DNA from 3 places in the Lactobacillus sp. M0396 genome. Region 1 is predicted to be linked to each of the others. Evidence: predicted binding sites of a transcription regulator. Region 1 holds the regulator's gene; each other region holds the start of a gene.

Region 1 (2,258 bases):
ATTTTTATGCGCTCCTTAATTACTTAACAATTGCTAAAATATCTTTTTCATGAAGGACTAAATACTTTTCGTCATCGTATTTGACATCAGTGCCTGAATATTTGTCATATAAAACAACGTCACCCTTTTTGACAGTCATAGGAATTTTACTGCCATTTTCGGCATAACTACCTTCACCAACAGCAACAACTTCACCTTCTGTTGGCTTTTGTTTAGCATTAGAAGCCAGGACGATTCCGCCTACAGTTTTCTCTTCTTCTTCTTTAACTTTAACGATCACGCGATCACCAATTGGTTGTAACACGTTTGTCCCTCCTAAAATTAAATTATTAATCTATTTTACGTGTCATTAGCACTCTTATTCATCAAGTGCTAACTTACATTTATGATAATAACCCCTTTTCATAAAAAATGCAAGAAAAAATTAGCACTTTGAGTAAAAAAGTGCTAATCGTATTTTTATGCCTACTTTTTCTTATCTGAGTCAAGGAAGTAAATTAGAGTTTGTAATTCCGTTGCTAAATCAACGTTCTGAATTCTAATACCACTTGGAGCAGACAAACGAATTGGCGTGAAATTCATAATTCCTCGAATACCAGCTTCAACCATATCATCAGCTGTCCTTTGTGCTGTCGTGGAAGGAACAGTCAAAATTGCAATAGAAATCTGTTGGTCACTAAGCTGTTTTTTTAGTTCACTCATGTCATAAACAGGGACACCACTGAGAATCTTGCCTGTAATTTTATCATCAATATCAAAAGCACATGAAATACGAATATTGTTTGTGCGTTTGAAATTATAGTTTAATAAAGCATGGCCTAAATTACCAACGCCAACCAGGGCAACATTTGTTAAAGTATCTTGATTTAAAATCTTTTTAAAAAAGGAAAGCAAACTTTTTACATCATAACCATAGCCACGTTTTCCCAATGCACCAAAGTATGAAAAATCACGTCTGATTGAAGCACTATCTACTTGAACAGCCTCAGATAATTCAGTTGAGGATACCTTTTCTTTACCAGCCTCATTTAAAATTATCAGGTAGCGGTAATATAGCGGCAATCTTTTAGCCGTAGCCGTGGGTATTTTGATTTTTTCCATTTAAAAAGCCTCCAACTTGATTAAGTATATATTTTGTTTTGTGAATTTTTCAGCAATCACTACTATTTTATCTATAAATTTGCGCCATTTGCAAACATTTTTTTCACAATCTATCAAATTTTAGCATAATAGTAACAGGTTTGATAATAGAAATTTATTTTTTTACTCTTTTAATTAAAAAATGCTTCTTTTTTACATTTATTTCCTATATTTATCAATCAAACTCTCCCACAAGAATTTTGCTACGTATGCTAAAATGGTTTCTAGGTGAAAAATTATGATAATTGCTCAAGGACACGATTTAGAAAAACAATTCGGTGCCAACACATTATTTAAAAACGTCAATTTTTCAATTGACTCAAATGCAAGAATAGGTCTCATTGGACCCAATGGTGTCGGTAAAACGACTTTGCTTAAAATTATGACTGGCGAAGAAGAAGCCACACATGGTGACTTTACAATCAATAAAAATATAGATGTTGGCTATATTGCTCAAGAAAATGATTTAAATGAAAATAAAACTATTTGGGATGAAATGCTGTCTGTTTTTACTCCCCTAATTAATATGGGTAAAAAGATAAGGGATTTACAAGAAGAAATGTCTGCAAATCCGCAAAAAAAGGACCTGCTAAAACAATATGACCAGTTGCAATACAGCTTCGAACAACAAGGTGGATACACCTACCAGGCCGATATCAAAAGTATTTTGAACGGATTTAATTTTCCTGAAGCAACTTGGACTAAAAAGGTTGGCAGCCTTTCCGGCGGAGAAAAAACGCGGCTTTCTTTTGTTAAGTTGTTATTGCGCAAACCCCCATTATTACTGCTTGATGAACCTACCAACTATCTGGATTTAGACACTCTAGACTGGCTTGAAAGCTATCTTAAAAACTATTCTGGTGCTATTTTGGTAGTTTCCCATGATCAATATTTTTTGGATAATTTAGCAACACAAATTTTTGAATTACAATTTGGCAAATTAACTGTATTTAAAGGAAATTATTCTGCCTATCTCTCTGAACGTCAATTACGTGACCGTCAACAAGAAGAAGCATACGAAAAGCAACAAGAAAAAATCAAAAAAGACGAAGAATTTATTCAAAAAAATATTGTAAGAGCTAAAACTACTAAGAGAGCACAAAGTCGGCGCAAGCAAC
Region 2 (2,258 bases), on a different contig from region 1:
TGTTAAGCATTGTCTGCTCCAGTTTGACGGCATAAATTGTATTACCAGCAAACGCACGCAAAGTAGCTGGATTTCTTCTAAATTCGGGGTCGTCTTGTTCTTGACATGCTTTATTAAAACGATTGAGAGTATCAGACAAAACTGCCGGTTCAACCCCAATTTTATCGGCTAGTTCGGAAACGGAGTCAGCCTTGATAACATTTTCTGTGTACGGCTTGTAATCGCCAATAATTTTATCATTATCTAATTCATGCTTTTTGGTTTCATCAAAAATCAGGTATGGGTGTTCTTGATTTAGCGGTATTTTCCACTGGCCGTGATTCTTAATGTGACCGTGGCGATTTTCTTCTGCTTCATTAAAGTATCTGGTACCATCATCACCTATAACAAAAACACTACCGGTAGAAACAGCTTCATTTTGAGCTCCCAGCATTAAACGACCACGCTGGCCTTTCGGCACTGCAAAAGCCATGCCATGGAGCAAGCCCAAAGACTCAAAGTTGTGCAAATGCCAAAAGTCAGCGCCAACTTCCTGAGCCATTCGCAAACCGTCACCTTTGTTATAAAGGGTACCTAACGGTGCCAGTCTTTTTGCCCCGATAAAGTCTTCAATCATTCTTTGATTGTTTTCAAACCCACCAGTCGTCATGACGACACCATTCTTGGCTTGAACCTTTAATAGTTTGCCGTCGCGTTTAATAACCACACCGTAGATCTTTTTACTTTCTGGATCCTGAATTAGTTCTACAGCAGGTGTGCCATACAAAACATCTATTTGGTCTTGCCGCTTAACTACCTGCTCCTTCAAAATTTGCCATAAAGAAGCGTCAAACCAATGTTTAGTGACAGTGGTAAAGTCATAAGACTCTGAACCCTCAAACTCAGGAAATTCTCTGAAAGCATAACTTTTATCCGGCGCATATTTTTTAGCACTGTTAGGTTTGACTCCTAAATACTGGGAAACATATTGCGGTGTATTAACCATCCCCTCAACGTAGGTATCGATCATGTCCTCATCAAGTTCCATTGGTGCAGTTAGTTTCTGATAATACTTTTTCAATTCATTAAAGTCATTTCCAGTACCAATTAATTGAGCCGAATAACGAGTATTACCGCCTTCATGACCCTCTGGAGCCGAATCAACCAGCAGTACTTTAGCATCATGATCAGCTGCAAATCGCGCTGCAGTAGCGCCAGCACCGCCAAAGCCTAAGACAACAACATCATAATTAGCATCCCATTCAAAGTTTTTATGATAAATCATATTAATCTCCTCATTAATTAAATCGTTTTCATTTAACAAGTTAATTTTATCACGTTATTTTTTAACAAAATAACAAATTCACAAAACAATAACTAATTATTAATAAATGTAATTTAACTCATAATTACTGTTAAAATAACTTGACTTAGAGTACACATTAAGTACTAAAGTAATCGTATAAATCAGGTAAAGGAGAATCAATATGGACAATCACAAAGATGATGTGCAAAATGGTATTTTTGCTTTGGGTGAAAAGAATACTGCTTATCAAAAATATTTTATTGGCCAGAGTTACCTGCAAAGCTTGGTCAATGATCCTAAGATTAACGTAAGCGTCTCAAACGTTAGTTTTGAACCGAATTGTCGCAACAACTGGCACCAACATATGGGCGGCTTTCAAATTTTATTAGCTACAGCTGGCGAAGGCTGGTATCAAGAAGAAGGCAAAGCGCCTCGTAAATTACATCCGGGAGATGTAGTAGTTGTTCACGACGGTGTTAAGCACTGGCATGGTGCTACCAAAAATAGTTGGTTTACGCATATTGCAATCACTGCGGGAACACCAAAATGGCTGGAGCCTGTCACAGATGAAGAATATGAAAAATTGGAGGATTAAAAAATGAAAAAGCAAACAGCCGGTAGAGATAACTTAGGTGATTTTGCACCTAAGTTTGCAGAATTGAATGATGATGTTTTATTTGGTGAAGTCTGGTCAAGAGAGGACAAGTTGTCTGCACGTGACCGTAGTTTAATTACTTGTGCCGCATTAATGGCACAAGGAGCTTTTCCTCAACTTAAATCACATATGATTATTGGAAAAAAGAACGGCATTACGAAAGACGAAATAGTCGAACTGATTACTCATTTGGCATTTTATTGCGGCTGGCCGAAGGCTTGGTCTGCTTTTGATTTGGCAAAAGAAATTTTCACTGATTAAAACCTTTAATTTAAAGCAGCTGGCCTTTTGTCCGGCTGCTTTTTATGTCTAAAATCT
Region 3 (2,258 bases), 190 kb from region 1:
TCATTTAGAAGTTCTTCATATTTTTCCTGGTCAAAAATCATATAAGGATGGTTTTGATTCAACGGCACTACCCAATCACCATGATTATAAATATGACCATGTCCATTTAGTTCTGCTTCATTGAAGTAACGACTACCATCTTCACCAACAACGATTGCACTACCTTTTGCTATTTCTGACCAAAAGACATTTAAAGCATATGTCGAACGAATGCCTTCTTTTTCCCTTGGTGAAAGGCCATGAAATTGACCAAGTGATTCAAAGACCGCATATTCCACAATTGAGCATTTACTTCTTCCAGCATTTTAATGCCATCACCCTTATTGTACAGAGAACCAATCAGTGACAAATAAGAAGACTGCAAAAATGTCTGAATCATTTCCTTATTATTTTCAAAACCACCAACAGTTAAAACTACACCGTTATTTGCTTTAATGTTGCGTAAGACATGATTTCGTTCAATTTGAGCGCCTAAAACAATTTTTGAGCCACCATCTTGGATCAAATGTTTAGCTGGACTACTGTACCAAACAGTAATTTTTTCTGAACGATCTAGTACTTTTTGGCGTAAAAGTTTCCACAAAGCAGCATCACTTGTGCCATTATGAACTAAGTAATCATCATAAGGCAATTCAGGATATTCGGTCACATATTTGGTTGAAGGAGTGCCAGCCAGCAATTTCTTCATGCTAACTGGTTTAACACCCAAATATTTTTCAAAATATTCACTCATATTAGCCATTCCTTCAATTAAATTGTTGAATGTTTCTTTGTCTGGCTTCAAAGGTGCCGCCAAATTTTCATGGTACTTTTTTAAAGCTTCATAATCCGTACCAGCTCCTACCATTTGACCAGCATAGCGTGTATTACCACCCTCATGACCTTCTGGCGCACTATCTACCAATAAAACTATAAAACTTTAGCACCACTGTCTGCCGCAAACCTGGCTGCTGTAGCACCAACACCACCAAATCCTAAAACTATTACATCATAAACAGCATCCCATTTAAAACTGTGTTCATTATTCATTATTAAGCCTCCATATAAAAACCTCTGATATAGACAACTTAATTATAATTCTAAATTCAGATATTGTGAATAAGGTAACTAAATAATTAAGAAAAGTTATTAATCGTACTTAATTTTATTTCACAAAATAGTGTACACAAAAAAGCTAATCTCACCCAAACTGTAGCAAAATTAGCTTTCAAAATTATTTATTTTTATCCGTTACGGATCCGGCATTATTATAATTAATCCTCTTAAAAGATTCATGATCTTCCCTCCCTTCAAATTTCTCACTAATTTATTTTTAAATCTATTTTATAACATATGCATCTGCAAGTATTTAAGTTTTCATATTTGAAATATTTTTTACATTCTTTTGACTATTGATTTATAGCCAGATTCATATAAAACTTCTTTGATATTTTCACCTTTTTCCTTATTTCCACCAATTAACTCTGCAAAATAAAGTCCCAAAATTTTAGAAAAGGCCAGTTCTATATTGTTAGGCATCTGTTTTATATAATTTAGAGGCTCTTTACATAAATCAAATTTATTTTTCTTAAAGCACCAATCTACATAATTAATAAGTAAAACACTTAAAGCAACTTCAATTTTTTTATCTAGTTTATTTATATTTTGATAACGTCTTATAATATTTTTAACAAAAAAAGTAGCTTCATCTACGCTGTATACCTGCATTAAGTTGGCAATAAGTATAATTCTATAATATTCTTCATCACTATAGCTTTCTTTAAAAATTAAATTTCTAATACTATTTTTTTGGTCACTAGTTAATTTTTTTAAACCTGATTTATCCTGAGTTTTGACAATTAGCTTAGCAAGCATAATCGAAAATTTAACAAACGGAGTTTGTGGGTTAATTTTTTCAAAATCTTTAATAATTTTTGTCATTTCATAATTATTTTCTGTGTAAGCTACTTTCATGAATTTGTTTATCAGAATAATCAACTTTTTCTTACTTTCTTTTTTATTTTCATAGTCATTGAAAAAATCTTTCGGATCAACATCATGTTTTTGCAAAATTTTTAGAAAGTCATTTGTCCCGATATCATTTAGGCCTCGTTCTACTTTAGAATAAAATGAAACAGAAATGACGTCAGCTGCCATTTCTGTTTGCGTCAATCCTAACTCTTGGCGTAAACTTTTTAGTTTTTTGCCTATATAGTTCATTTAATCACCTATCTCTTTATTGTTATTTATGCCATTATAATTATGAGCACATTTACCAA

The links. Region 1 encodes Rex, which represses fermentation and respiration genes when NADH is low (regulators of the CRP and FNR family bind a similar motif). Its sites were predicted from a motif close to TTGTGAANTANTTCACAA; they were not measured.
Region 2: H3T43_RS02770 (FAD-binding protein) is a predicted target of Rex. The motif match lies at 1,323-1,340, and genes of this name have one in related genera.
Region 3: H3T43_RS09595 (FAD-binding protein) is a predicted target of Rex. The motif match lies at 1,093-1,110, and genes of this name have one in related genera.

What each region holds. Positions count from the first base shown of each region.
Region 1 is NZ_JACFQE010000003.1:269,465-271,722, reverse strand. It holds gene groES (co-chaperone GroES) at 20-304, opposite strand; gene H3T43_RS05510 (redox-sensing transcriptional repressor Rex) at 466-1,101, opposite strand; gene H3T43_RS05505 (ABC-F family ATP-binding cassette domain-containing protein) at 1,379-2,258, shown strand, end outside.
Region 2 is NZ_JACFQE010000002.1:48,718-50,975, forward strand. It holds gene H3T43_RS02770 (FAD-binding protein) at 1-1,264, opposite strand, end outside; gene H3T43_RS02775 (cupin domain-containing protein) at 1,467-1,880, shown strand; gene H3T43_RS02780 (carboxymuconolactone decarboxylase family protein) at 1,884-2,201, shown strand.
Region 3 is NZ_JACFQE010000003.1:76,458-78,715, reverse strand. It holds gene H3T43_RS09600 (FMN-binding protein) at 1-278, opposite strand, end outside; gene H3T43_RS09595 (FAD-binding protein) at 191-904, opposite strand; gene H3T43_RS04425 (helix-turn-helix domain-containing protein) at 1,375-2,199, opposite strand.